DNA from 4 places in the Neobacillus sp. PS2-9 genome. Region 1 is predicted to be linked to each of the others. Evidence: predicted binding sites of a transcription regulator. Region 1 holds the regulator's gene; each other region holds the start of a gene.
What was found. Region 1 encodes Rex, which represses fermentation and respiration genes when NADH is low (regulators of the CRP and FNR family bind a similar motif). Its sites were predicted from a motif close to TTGTGAAATATTTCACAA; they were not measured.

Region 1 (3,452 bases):
CGTAATTTGTTCGGCATTTAATAACCCGCCTATAGCAAATTGAGAATCTGCTTTAAAAATCTCTGCCTCACAATCTCCTTCTACCCTTAACACCCCATTAATTTTGATTTCCTCACTTTTGACTTTTCCACCAACAGACGCCTTGCCGGAAACCTTTAATTTTTTCACATATAGATTTTCGCCAATCTTTGCCGTTCCATCTATCGATAGTTGCTGGGATTCAATCGTTCCCTTGACCTTTGCTTTACCGTTTATTTTCGTCTGTTCACTTGTCACATTCCCATCCACGGTCCCGAAGCCATTACTTTCAAACTCCACGCAATCAACATCACTGTTAACCGTTCCGAATCCATTCAATATGACCTGGCGGAACGCCCCACCATTTGAAGCACCGAAACCATTGATGACTAAGTCTCCTCTTTCCTTCATATCCATGTATATTCTCCTTTATAATAATTTTGCTTTGATCTCTTCCATACACGACATCAGTGAGAGCTGCACAACCATTTTCGTCCCCAAATCCATATGCATCGCTTCTGCGTTAATGAGCAAGAGACACGATGACACCCCAAGTTTCCTTGTTATGACTAATTCACAGCTTTTTTGTTTGATTAAAGCAGCATGCTCCTTTAACACCTGAAGCAGCATCTTTCCTTCATCTTGATTAATCTCACCAGATTGCAGAAGCTTCTCAAGCACATATACTTCAAGCATCCTAGTAATCGTAAACGTAGGGCTTCCTTTTTCATTCTCAAGGTAAAAATTCATAACAGCAGATGAAACAATGTTACGTTTTACTAGCTCGTCTTTTCCTAGCTGCAAGTCAGAAATATTTGGTGAAAACATGTCTGCCAGTTCATCTAGTGATAAATTTTCTTTCATTGTTTGGATTTTATTGATTCTTTCTAGGATCTTCTCTTTTGGAAAAAAGGTCTCCTGCCCAGTAAAGGTTGATTTACGTATGAACCATTCTTCTGGAATAAGGTCCTTTCGCTTCCATCTATATAACTGTCCATAGGAAATTCTCGCAAATTCTAATAGGTCTTTTTTTGAGATTAACTCCTCACTCATGATAAAAACCCCTTTCTATTTATCAATGTAACATAACACTGTTACGCGTGTAAAGTTATAACTTACAAATTTTTGCAATAAAAACACCTCCTACGATTGAATCATCGTAAGAGGCCTTATTATCATGTTCTATTCCTCTACATCCACTGTTGGATAGTGCTTTAAAAAGTAAACCAATGATTGCAGTTCCACTGCCAGGTCAATATGGTGAACCCGAATCGACCCTGGTACATTTAACCGAGCAGGCGTAAAGTTTAGAATCCCTTTAACTTCCGCTTTTACCAGTCGGTCCGTTATCATTTGCGCAACAGGAGCTGGCACCGTTAAAATAGCCACCTGAATATCACTATTTTCTAATACCTTCTCCAAATCATCCATATGATGAACTGGAACTTCGCGAATCGTTGTACCCATTTTTTCCGGATCGACATCAAACGCGACCTCGATCTTCGTGTTGTTATTTTTTAAAAAGTTATAATTTAAAAAGGCAGTCCCCAAATTACCGACCCCAATTAACGCAACCTTTGTTAATTCATCCTGATCCAGCGTTTTCCGGAAAAAGGTTAACAAATAATTAACATTATAGCCATACCCCTTCTTACCTAATGCCCCAAAATAGGAAAAGTCACGGCGAATCGTTGCCGAGTCTACCTTTACCGCTTCACTTAACTCTGCAGATGAAACTCTTTGTTTGCCGGAAGTATGCAGGTTCTTTAAAAATCGATAATAGAGGGGCAGCCGTTTCGCTGTCGCCTGTGGTATTTTCATCGTTTCGTTACTCATATTCTCCCACACCCCATGAATGGTTTTTTAACTCTTATTTAACCTGTTCATTTCTTCTAAAATCACCGTTTTTACCGCCTGTTTTTTCCACTAAATAGGTTGGCCCAATAACCATCCCTTTATCGACTGCCTTGCACATATCATAAACGGTTAAAGCACAAGTAGATGCAGCTGTGAGCGCTTCCATTTCCACACCTGTATTCCCCTTTGTTTTCACCGCTGCCTCAATATGTAATTGAAAGTTCCCTGTTTGCTCCTCTTCCCATGCAAAAGAAATATTCACACCTGTCAGTGGGATGGGATGACACATAGGAATAATATCCCATGTTTTTTTTGCCGCCATCACGGCTGCAACTTGGGCAACAGCTAGTACATCGCCCTTCTTCATCTCATGATGGGTTATTTTGTAAAAAATCTCTTTACTTACAGTTATGCTAGAATGAGCAAGAGCAGTACGTGCTGTCTCAGGCTTATCGCTGACATCTACCATCTTTGCTCTGCCTTCTTCATTAAAATGCGTAAATTCGGCCATATAAAAAATCCTCCTACCAAAAAATAATACACTATTTTTCCTTTTATGTGTGTGAAACTTTGAACGAATCACTAGATTTTTTAAAAGAACAGCACCTAGAAGAGTCCGAGTTATTGCTGTCATTCCGCTTATACGGTACACTAGTCCTAAGTAATAGAGGTGAATAAAATGATTTTATTGCAAGTAAATCAATTACAAAAATATTATGGTGCTGACCTTATTTTATCGAATATAAAGCTAGAATTACAAACGAGAGACCGTGTGGCCCTAGTTGGCCGTAATGGTGCCGGAAAATCGACCTTATTAAAGATTATTGCCGGACATTTGTCTCATGATGGCGGCGAAATCATCAAACCAAAAGAAGTAACCATTGGGTACTTAGCTCAAAACACAGGATTAGAATCCAAATTGACCATTTGGGACGAAATGTTAACCGTATTTGAACCCCTTCAAATCATGGAAAAATCGCTCCGCAAACTGGAAGAGCAAATGGCCGAGCCTTCTGTGTTTGAAGACCCAAGCAAGTACGAACGGGTGCTGAAAGAATATGATACCCTCCAGGTACAATTCAAGGAACAGGGCGGATACCAGTTTGAAGCTGACATTCGCTCGGTTCTACACGGTTTAAATTTCCAGGATCATTCTCTCATGATTGCTAGTTTAAGCGGTGGTCAAAAAACCCGCCTTGCTTTGGGGAAATTACTGCTAACAAAACCTGATATTTTAATATTGGACGAGCCTACCAACCATCTGGATATTGATACCCTTTCATGGCTGGAGCAATATTTGCAGGGGTATGATGGCGCGATCTTAATCGTCTCTCATGACCGCTACTTCTTAGATAAAGTCGTGAATCAGGTCTATGAAGTATCCCGCAAGCAAATCCAACGTTTTCCGGGTAACTATAGTTCTTACCTTGAACAAAAAGCGGCCAATTATGAGCGCAATTTGAAGGTTTATGAAAAACAACAGCAAGAGGTCGCTAATTTACAGGATTTTATCCAACGGAATCTAGCGAGAGCGTCCACCACCAAACAAGCGCAAAGCCGCCGGAAAAAGCTTGAGA
Region 2 (3,452 bases), 760 kb from region 1:
AGGAAATGTTTGCCCATCACGGGAAAGAACTGCTTGAGCTCGCAGCGGAGAAAAATGTTTCTGTTGGATTTGAAGCCACTGTAGCAGGTGGAATTCCAGTCATACAAACACTTAGACAGCTTTTAAATATTAATCGTGTCAAACAGGTCCGAGGAATTCTAAATGGAACTTCCAATTTTATTCTTTCAGAAATGAGGGAAAAGAAGCAGTCATTTGCACAGGCACTAGTATTAGCACAAGAGAATGGCTATGCTGAAGCTGATCCAACAAATGACGTGGAGGGCTTTGATGCCTTTTATAAAACTATGATTCTTAGCAGGCTCGCTTTTGGAGAAGAACCTAATTGGCAGGATGTTGAACGTGAGGGGATTACATCCATAACCAGTGAATTGATTGAAGCAGCCGAAATTGCAGGGCTAAGGTTTAAACATATTGCGAGTATAACAAGGCTGGGCGGTCAAATAAAAGCAACGGTCAAACCAGCGCTAGTGGGAAAAGAGCATCCATTTTACCATGTAGAAGGCGTTCAGAACGCAGTAAATGTCCAATCGGATATTGTAGGTGAAATTACGCTTCAGGGGCCGGGAGCTGGAATGTTTCCTACGGCGAGTGCTGTCATTGAGGATTTAGTCTATGTGTGTCAAAATCCTCCGGGAAAACGCAATGTTACACGTTCTCAAGAAGTGGTAACGGGGTTTAGTAAGAGTGACAAGAAGAAAACATGGCTGGTGCATGGAGTGAAGCATAAACAGGTGACTCCTTCCATTATTTGGATTGAAGAAGTGGCGGAGGAAACGTTTGTAATCAAAGCGACAGATAGAGAAATTGCTCTTCTGGCCAAACAAAATAATCTTATCTATTTTCCGATTATTGGAGAATACGAGAAGGTGAAACAGATAAATGCGCTTAAGGCTTTATAAGAATCTACAAACAATGAAAGAGCTATACGGCTCTTTTTTTCATTTTAAGAAAGCCAGGTCCTAGATCTACTTTTTTCAGAGAGAAGAAGGAAAAAGTAGAAGTAGCGAGGTCCTAGATCTACTTTTATCAGAGAAAAGAAGGAAAAAGTAGAAGTAGCGAGGTCCTAGATCTACTTTTTTCAGAGAGAAGAAGGAAAAGGTAGAAGTAGCAAACCTCTAGGTCTACTTTTTATAGATAAAAGAAGGAAAAGGTAGAAGCAGCGAGGTCCTAGATCTACTTTTATCAGAGAGAAGAAGGGAAAAGTAGAAGTAGCAAACTTCTAAATCTACTTTTTTTATTTGAACAAGATGTAGAAATTTAATTCAATAGTCACGGATATTCCGTGTTTATCCACTGCATTGTCCACACCGAAAGTCCCGGTTTAAATGTATTCCACAGATTTATTCACAATATCCACAAAAATCAGAATAATTATCCACAAGAATGTACAAATCGGTTTCTAATATTAACAACTTATTAAGTTCACATTCTATTCAATTTTCTAACATTAATATGTTAAGAAACTGTGAAAGCCGTTGTCATTTAAAAAACAGGAGAGTATATTATAAGTGTAGAGAAGATAGTGAAACAATTCACAAACCAAAAAGCACAAACTAACTTCCCTATACGACACAGCTAGCTGAACACCCCTCATCGAAAGGGGAAAGAACTTATCATTACACTTTATTGTGAAAATATTCACAAATATTAATAGGAGATGATTGTGATGAGATGGTATAAAACCCCTCAAGCAGCCGTTGTTTGGACAGTTCTAAGAGTTTGGCTTGGATTACAATGGATTGAAGCAGGTTATCATAAATTAACCGGTGGATTTGACGCTGGCGGATTTTTAAAAGGTGCACTCGCAAATGCAACGGGTGATCATCCAGCAGTGCAGGCATGGTACGCAGATTTCTTACAACAATTTGCCATTCCAAATGTTCAAATCTTTAACGTATTAATTCCTTGGGGAGAATTACTTGTTGGTTTAGGATTAGTTGTTGGATTAGCCACTCTTCCAGCATTAATCGCAGGTGCATTTATGAACTTAAATTTCATGCTAGCAGGCACAACAAGCACGAACCCAATTCTTTATACAGCAGCAATGATCCTTCTATTCGTAGGAACTGGAGCTTACCTCTTCGGTCTTGACCGATACACAGTTCCGTTTATCAAAGGCTATTTCAAAAAGGCACCTGTAAAAAATGTAAACACTAATTAACAGTAATACCGAGTTCTAACAGCTTAGCACGCTGAAGCCTCTCATTAGAGCTCGCTGATATACCATTTATTTCCCCCTTTTATATACTTTAAGAAGCAGGGCAAAGCCTGCTTCTCTTTTTTATGCTTATCTTTTCTTATTCTTCACACGCTGGTTAGCGGCATTAGCACGGGCTTGTGCTTCAAGATCTGCATGATCCGCAAATTCTTGTGAGTATTCTACATCGTTTCCATCTGTTTTCATATTTTTCGGTGTTTGTGGAAGTGATGCTTTATTATTTTTGTGAGAACCTCCATTATGCATTCGACCCATTACTAAAACCCCTTTCAATTTCAGCTAGAGGGAGAAAGATATCTCTCACTCCCTAATAGCTTTTACAATTTGAAAGGGGCTCATTAATGGAAAAACTTTAAATTAATTTTTTGTATACGTATGGAATTCCGTCACTTACAGCTTAGTTTTGCTGTCATGATAGCCGGCGGCACGGTCAGCCATCTTAAAATCACGCTGGTATAAAACCTCTTGTGTACTTGTTAAGGTATATTTACCTCTACCTAAATCTTTTTTCTTTTTTCCCGCCATTTTGCTCATTCCTTTCAACATTTTTTGTTTGTTAATTGTCATCAAGCTAAGTGGTAAAAATGAAGCACTAAATATGTACTTATTTCCATTTTTACCTTTTGAGAGAGGAATGATACTTTTTTTAGGAAAATATATTTTTTAATGCTTTTTCTAAAGTAGGGTACTGAAATTGGAATCCATGATCTAAAAGTTTATTCGGTAAAACCTTTTGCCCATCTACCACTAAGGTGCTCATTTCACCAAGGAGTAAACGAAGGGCAAAGCTAGGTACAGGAAGCCAGTGCGGTCGATGCAATACTTGAGCAAGTGTTTTGCCAAAATCGCTCATCATCACAGGATGTGGAGCAGTGAAATTTACAGGGCCTTGAATTTGTTTATTTTCAATGGCAAAAATAATACCTTTCACTACATCCTCAAGATGAATCCATGACATCCACTGTTTGCCACTTCCAATATTGCCTCCTATAAACCACTTATAAGGCATCAGCATCTTAGGAAGAGCTCCAGCATCCTTTTCAAGAATGATACCAAATCTGCATAAGACCGTTCTAATTCCTAATAAAACCGCCTTGCTCGCCTCTTGTTCCCACTTTACAACTGTTTCTGCTAAAAAATCCGTGCCTAGTTTTTCGTTATTTTCAGTAAAAACTTCTGTTTCTGATGTTCCGTAAATACCAATCGCACTGGC
Region 3 (3,452 bases), 460 kb from region 1:
GGGAGCTTCCTCTATGCCACAGCAGAGTGGAATGTTTTAAAAAAATTGAAACAGCTGGCTGAGGATGCGGGATTTTCGGAAGAGGAGGCACAGTATATAGGCTATGGAAAAGAGCAGATTAAGGTTTTTTGCTGCAGGTGTCATGGAATCTCTGTTTTGGAAAAGGGCCAGCCTGAACGAAACTGTGATCATTGTGGGTTATTACTGGAGGTTTCTGATCATTACTCTCAACTTCGCGATGCCTTTCTTGGGTATGTCGCGAAACTATGAAAGAAGAGGCTGTTATGCTTAAAGAAAAAACAATTCCTGTCTATGTGAAATCCATCATTCAAGAAACCCCACAGGTGAAACGTTTTACACTGGCCCCAGTGGAAGAGACTTCGTTACCAGCCTTTAGTGCAGGTTCACATATAACTACATATATCGATGGAAAGGAAAGAAATTATTCGTTAACAAATCATCCAGATACAATGGACAGCTATCAGATTGCCATCCGCTTAAGTGAAACCTCCACTGGAGGCTCACTTTATTGGCATCACGAGGTAAAAGTAGGGGATACGGTTAGGGTCAGTTATCCTAGGAACCATTTTCCATTAAGCTTTAAGGCAAAGCATCATGTGTTTTATGCAGCAGGAATTGGTGTAACGCCCTTTATTTCTATGATGCTGGAGCTAAAGGATCAAGGGTCTTCGTTTGAACTGCACTATGCAGCAAGATCAAAAGAGCTTTGCGCCTTTTATGATTTTTTACAGGCTAATTTCCCACATCAATCTCATTTTTATTTTTCAAAAGGAAATGAGGCGAAGCGACTGCAGGAAACCACACTTTTGGAGCATCGAATTGGAACACATGTCTATTTCTGTGGGCCGGATTCATTTATGACAGACTTAACAGAAGCAGCGGTTCGATTTGATTATCCGAGGTCGAGCATCCATCATGAACGGTTTGCACCACCCCGACCTAAGAATGCCGCATCCTTTCAAGCTCAACTCACTCGTGGAGAAGTGATTCATGTTGAAAAAGACCAGACATTTTTGGATGCCTTGTTAGAAGCAGGAATTCAAGCACCCTTTTCTTGTCGGGTGGGACGCTGCGGAACCTGCGAATTGAAAGTTTTTGATGGTATAGTCGATCATTATGATTCTTTTTTAAGTGAAGAACAAAAGAGTGCCCAAAATGTGATATTGACCTGTGTATCAAGAGCTAAATCAGGAAAATTAGTGATAGATTTTTAAATGAAGACTGTGTAAAAGAAGAGTGTAGATTTTTACACCCTGTTGATTGGAGCGGAAGGCACGAAGACTCCTGTGGGAGTATGGTTCAGGGGAGACCCCGCAGGCGCAAGCGCCGAGGAGGCTCGCCGAAACACCCACGGAAAGCGAAGTGCCTGGAGCGGAAATCAACAGGCAATTTTAACAAAGCCTAAATGGAAATACACAAAAAGGACACTTTCGTTCATAGTGTCCTTTTTGTGTATTTAGAAATATAATTTGTTAAACCGTTGCTTTAACAGTTTTATTACCTTTAAAAACAGTTTTGCGAATAAATGGAATTACCCAGCGGTCAAGACCGATGCGGCCTGCATTGTAACCAGAAAATAAGATGATCGCTCCAATGAAAAGGTCTGTTGGAATATGAGATACAGTTCCAGCTAAGAAGAAAGAGAAATTCATCACAAGACCAAAGAACATAGCAGCAGTTGTTAAGCATCCAAGAAGAAGTCCAAGACCTATTAAAAATTCACCGAGTGGAACAATTGTATTAAAGATATCAACGTTTGGAAGAGCAAAATGTTTTAAGAAGTCCACATACCATCCATAAACCAAAGCGCCATCTGGTCCTTTTACCGGATTAGCAATCGCTCCCTTTAAATAACCAGAAGCATCAAAACCGTCGGCTAACTTGTGGAAACCAGCTGTTATCCAAGAGTAACCGATATATAAGCGAAGAACTGTCAAAATTCCTGCAGCAACTTTGTTTTCTCTTAACCAATTTACTAGCATGTGAAACACTCCTTGTTAATAAGTTTTATATATTAAGTACATTGTTAATATATCATATTTGTTTCGAATTAAGGGTAATTTGTTCAGTCTTTCACATATTTGTAATAAAGTTTTGAACACTTTTTTAACAACTTTATAGATGAAATATTTTTTCCAAAAAAATGAAAAACCTATTGATAAAACTAATAATATTAGTTAAAATAAAACTAATGATATTAGTTAAAAGGGGATGGCGAAATGAGAATTATTAAAAACGGATACCTGTATCAAGTTACGTTTATGGCCAATTTTTTTCCAGTCAATTGCTATTTAGTGGAGGAAGAGGAAGGATTAACGTTGATTGATGCGGCACTTGGTTTCTGTGCAAAGGGGATTCTTCAGGCTGCTGAGAAAATCGGGAAACCCATTACAAAGATTATATTGACGCATGCACATGAGGACCATGTCGGAGCATTGGATGCAATTAAAGAAAGGCTGGCTGAGGTACCGGTTTATATCTCCATACGCGATCATCGATTAATGAATGGCGACCGCACGCTTGATTCACACGAAGAAGCCACACCGATAAAAGGTGGAGTTCCAAAGAAGTTGAAGACAAGAGCAAATGTATTATTGAAGGAAGGGGACCTGATTGGGTCACTTACAGCAATCGAAACTCCAGGCCATACACCGGGATCTTTATCTTTTTTAGACTTACGGACTAAGGCAGTAATTGCAGGGGATGCTTTCCAAACAAGAGGTGGAGTGGCAGTGGCAGGAGATATAAAACCATTGTTCCCATTCCCTGCCTTTGGTACATGGAGTAAGCGGACGGCACTTGCCAGTGCAAAGAAATTAGTGAGTTACGAACCAACTCTTCTTGCAGTTGGGCACGGAGAAATGGTAGAAAATCCTGTACCAGTTATGGAACGGGCCATTCAACATTTAGAGCAGAAGATCGGATAGGAGAGCAGATACGATGTCACCAAGACCAAAAGTAGCACTGGACTTAACAACGATACTTGAAGCAGCAGGGAAGCTGGCGGATCAACAGGGAATGCAAGAGGTTACACTTGCAAACCTGGCTAAAAAGCTAAATATCCGCCCTCCTTCCTTATATAATCACTTTGAGGGTTTACCGGGCCTTAGGAAGCAATTAGCCATTTATGGCATTGACCGGCTGTATGCGGAAATGGCTCATGCGGCGATTGGGGTGTCAGGCACCGAAGCGGTACTAGCCATGAGCCAGGCATATGTAAATTTTGCGCGGATGCACCCTGGCGTTTATGAGGCAACCCTACTCGCACCTGATCCAGAAGATGTGGAGGTGCAGCAAGCAGGAGCAAAAATAGTGGAGCTTTCAGTAAGGGTATTAAGTGCCTATCGTTTAGAGGAAGATCGGGCTTTGCATGCCGTAAGAGGATTGCGCAGTATTTTACATGGTTTTTCTTCCCTAGAGCAAAAAGGTGG
Region 4 (3,452 bases), 1.9 Mb from region 1:
ACTTTCTATATAAGAATAAGTCGCAGTTAGAGACATTTTAATTCATTTTTTCCTCATTACTTTCATTATAAACGAATAAACCAAGTCACCATAATTAAACAAACAAAAAAAACCATCTGTGGCTTTTCACCGTTCAGATGGTCCTCCAAATACCGATTGCATCATTTTATTTTTTACACCAGGAAAGCTCATGATGGAACCAACAGCTAACCTACGCATCCAACCGGAACCAAGTAGAATATTGATTAATCGATATCTATATCGATAGGCAAAATATCCAATTGAGCCAATCATCAAAATGGATGTTAACATACGTGACATTCTCATCCCTCCTGTTGTTATTTTGTGATAATGGTTTGCATATTATCCAAAAATCATAAAATAAAGACTGACCTTTTGCAGTCAGCCTCTCATTGTCTTACTATATATTCTTAAATACAGGTTCCATTGTATTCTTTAGAACATTAACTGAGTTTGTAAACTTTTCTTTTTCATCCTCACTTAAATCGAGCTCAACGACTTCTCTTATCCCGTTTCGATTCACAACGGCAGGAACCCCAATATAAATATCATTTTGTCCATATTCTCCATCGAGGTATGCGGATACTGTAAGAACAGAGTTTTCGTTTCGTAAGATTGCCTTGGTCAATCGAACTAAGCCCATGGCAATTCCATAATACGTGGCACCCTTTCTTTCGATGATATGATAGGCCGCATCACGAACATTTAGGAAGAGTTGATTTAAATCATCTTGAATGAATCCGGCTTTATTTTTTGTCCATTCAGAAATAGAAGTACCAGCTATATCAGCATGGCTCCAAACAGGAAGTTCAGTATCACCATGTTCACCAATAATATAGGCGTGAACATTTCGGGTATCTACATCGAAGTAGTCGCCCAGTAAGAATCGGAATCTTGCTGTATCAAGGATTGTCCCTGAGCCAATGACGCGTTCTTTTGGAAGTCCTGAGAATTTCCAGACCGCATAGGTTAGAATATCAACTGGGTTTGTAGCAACTACAAATATTCCATCAAAACCACTCGCCATAATTTGTTCAACAATGCCTTTAAATATTTTAGTGTTCTTTTCAACTAAGTCAAGTCGTGTTTCTCCTGGTTTTTGGTTGGCCCCTGCTGTAATGACAACAAGATCTGCGTCCCCACAATCCTTGTAATCTCCATACCAAATTTTTGTACGAGATGGAGCGAATGGAAGTCCATGATTTAAGTCCATTGCATCTCCTTCTGCTTTTTCTTTATTTAAGTCAATTAAGACAAGTTCCTCAGTTATACCTTGATTTAATAATGCAAATGCATAGCTAGAACCAACAAATCCTGTACCAATTAATGCTACTCTATTCACTCGATTTAACATGGCTCATTCCTCCAATAGGTAGTTTAAGGTGGGTTCATCAAATCTCATTTATATCTTACCTACAATTAGATTGTACACTATTTCACAATCTTTCATTACTATAAAATCTTCATGAAACCGTTATCTATTAGTCAATTTTGTTACAAGTGGTTTTTTGTTTATTAACTTGTTAATTGAATGACTAAAATTGCTAAAATTGCAGAAAGGACGCCTGAAAGAAAATTTACCATATCATTATCTACTAATGGAAAACCCTTTATTCTAGTTGTTACTATTTGACAATGTTCTTTTTTCTCAGTTTCTATCCCACATTTTTTACAAACATATACCTGCTGGTAAAAAGCCCCTATAATCGTATCAATAACATTACCTATATATCCAAATAAAAAAATGAGAACAGCTAATCTAAAACTTATCGTAAAAAGCCAATAACTAAAGATAGAAATAAGAAGCGAGCCAGCTAGTGCTGCTGTGCTGCCTAACATACTTATTGCACCTGAGGTCCCCTTCTCAATCCGCTTAAATGTACGTATGTATATAGGGTGCTTACGGCTAAGGCTACCAATTTCAGAAGCCCATGTATCTGAATTTGCACTTGCGAGACAAACAACAAATCCTATTAACCAAATAAAATCAGGATGATAGTAATGAACAATACTAAAAAATCCAGCTGCTCCTCCATTAGCAAACACTTGCCGCCAATCCCTTGTTGCACCTTTTGCCAATTTTTCTTCAATACTATTCTTTGCGGAGCTCTTATATTTAGACCATAGGCTTGAAGAAGCAAAGAAGACACCAAGAAGGACCAATCCGTTTATTCCAAAACCCAAATATACAGCAAGCCCAGTTATTATAGCTGCAAGGGCACCTGATACGGTCAACGATTTAAGTGAATAGCCTGCTAGTCCTGTCAATAGAATACCCATAAAAACCATTAAAACTTCGATCATTTTGTATAAATAACCTCAACATTTGTAATAATTTTTGATACAGGTAAATCATACGTTTCAACTTGGAATTGCTCAACTATTTGATCTTTAAAGGCAAGTGAGAGTGTTTTCCCTGAATAAGCGGTTAAATACCGATCATAATATCCACCGCCGAATCCTACACGAAATCCTGTCTTCGTATATGCAAGGCCTGGTACAATTAAAAGATCGATATCATCTGCTTCGACCTTAGCAGTTTGGTCTTCAATTGGTTCATATAGACCATAAAACACGGACTCAAGCTGGGAAAATTCCTTTAACGTTCGAAATACTAATTTCTTTTCCTTTGGGTTACACTTTGGTACTACCACTTGTTTACCTTGTTCCCATGCTTTACGAATAATTTGATATGTATCAACTTCAGGACGCTTTGATATGGTGATTCCAATGACATTTGCTTGTTTCCAGTCATGATCATCAAACAACCGAGTTGCTATTTTATAGGAGTAATCTTCATAGAGAGGTCTTGTCAGTTCTGAGAGAGAATCTTTTATTATTTTGCGTAGTGAATGTTTATCATTCATTGGATTGAAACCTCCATACATAACTTTTGGACAACAAAAAAAGCAGCAGGAAGCCCTACTGCTTATTTTGTTTCACGGTGTGCTGTTGTACGCTTTTCTCTTGGGCAATATTTCTTAAGCTCAAGGCGGTCTGGGTTGTTACGTTTATTTTTTGTTGAAATATAGTTACGGTCTCCACACTCAGTGCAAGCTAACGTAATATTTACACGCATGTCAATTTCCCTCCAAACGATTAAGCTAGTTCGTTCATACGACTTTTCTATAATATCATTTTTCAAAAGGAAATGCTAGTGTATATTTTTTATTAGAGCATCTTCCATTGCAATTAATTCATTTTTGTTCGATCCATTAATACTCCAAGTCATCATTTTGCCTGTTTCATGTGGTTTAATTGCCATTTTTAAAGCAAACACACTTGCTGCAGGACCATTAGCCAATGGCTGGTATTTCAAAGTCCCGGTTGAAAGTGAGCTCCAAATTTGGTCTGTATAGACATTCCAAAGAGGCATAGCCGTATATTCTGTTAATCCTATCCTTTGGTAATGAGCATTAACTAAATAAACC

Region 2: RCG25_RS21100 (DoxX family membrane protein) is a predicted target of Rex. The motif match lies at 1,648-1,665, and genes of this name have one in related genera.
Region 3: RCG25_RS22530 (DoxX family membrane protein) is a predicted target of Rex. The motif match lies at 2,083-2,100, and genes of this name have one in related genera.
Region 4: RCG25_RS08195 (L-lactate dehydrogenase) is a predicted target of Rex. The motif match lies at 1,446-1,463, and genes of this name have one in related genera.

What each region holds. Positions count from the first base shown of each region.
Region 1 covers NZ_CP133269.1:4,962,195-4,965,646, forward strand. The annotation lists gene RCG25_RS24725 (polymer-forming cytoskeletal protein) at 1-435, opposite strand, end outside; gene RCG25_RS24730 (YhbD family protein) at 448-1,071, opposite strand; gene RCG25_RS24735 (redox-sensing transcriptional repressor Rex) at 1,201-1,854, opposite strand; gene moaC (cyclic pyranopterin monophosphate synthase MoaC) at 1,889-2,386, opposite strand; gene RCG25_RS24745 (ABC-F family ATP-binding cassette domain-containing protein) at 2,555-3,452, shown strand, end outside.
Region 2 covers NZ_CP133269.1:4,198,883-4,202,334, reverse strand. The annotation lists gene RCG25_RS21105 (homoserine dehydrogenase) at 1-920, shown strand, start outside; gene RCG25_RS21100 (DoxX family membrane protein) at 1,688-2,182, shown strand; gene RCG25_RS21095 (YfhD family protein) at 2,309-2,494, opposite strand; gene RCG25_RS21090 (YfhE family protein) at 2,630-2,764, opposite strand; gene RCG25_RS21085 (TIGR01777 family oxidoreductase) at 2,886-3,452, opposite strand, start outside.
Region 3 covers NZ_CP133269.1:4,506,262-4,509,713, reverse strand. The annotation lists gene RCG25_RS22540 (hypothetical protein) at 1-270, shown strand, start outside; gene RCG25_RS22535 (PDR/VanB family oxidoreductase) at 285-1,235, shown strand; gene RCG25_RS22530 (DoxX family membrane protein) at 1,494-2,003, opposite strand; gene RCG25_RS22525 (MBL fold metallo-hydrolase) at 2,241-2,948, shown strand; gene RCG25_RS22520 (TetR/AcrR family transcriptional regulator) at 2,962-3,452, shown strand, end outside.
Region 4 covers NZ_CP133269.1:1,660,725-1,664,176, reverse strand. The annotation lists gene RCG25_RS08200 (hypothetical protein) at 127-321, opposite strand; gene RCG25_RS08195 (L-lactate dehydrogenase) at 422-1,375, opposite strand; gene RCG25_RS08190 (DUF92 domain-containing protein) at 1,537-2,325, opposite strand; gene RCG25_RS08185 (5-formyltetrahydrofolate cyclo-ligase) at 2,322-2,888, opposite strand; gene rpmG (50S ribosomal protein L33) at 2,951-3,100, opposite strand; gene RCG25_RS08175 (hypothetical protein) at 3,176-3,452, opposite strand, start outside.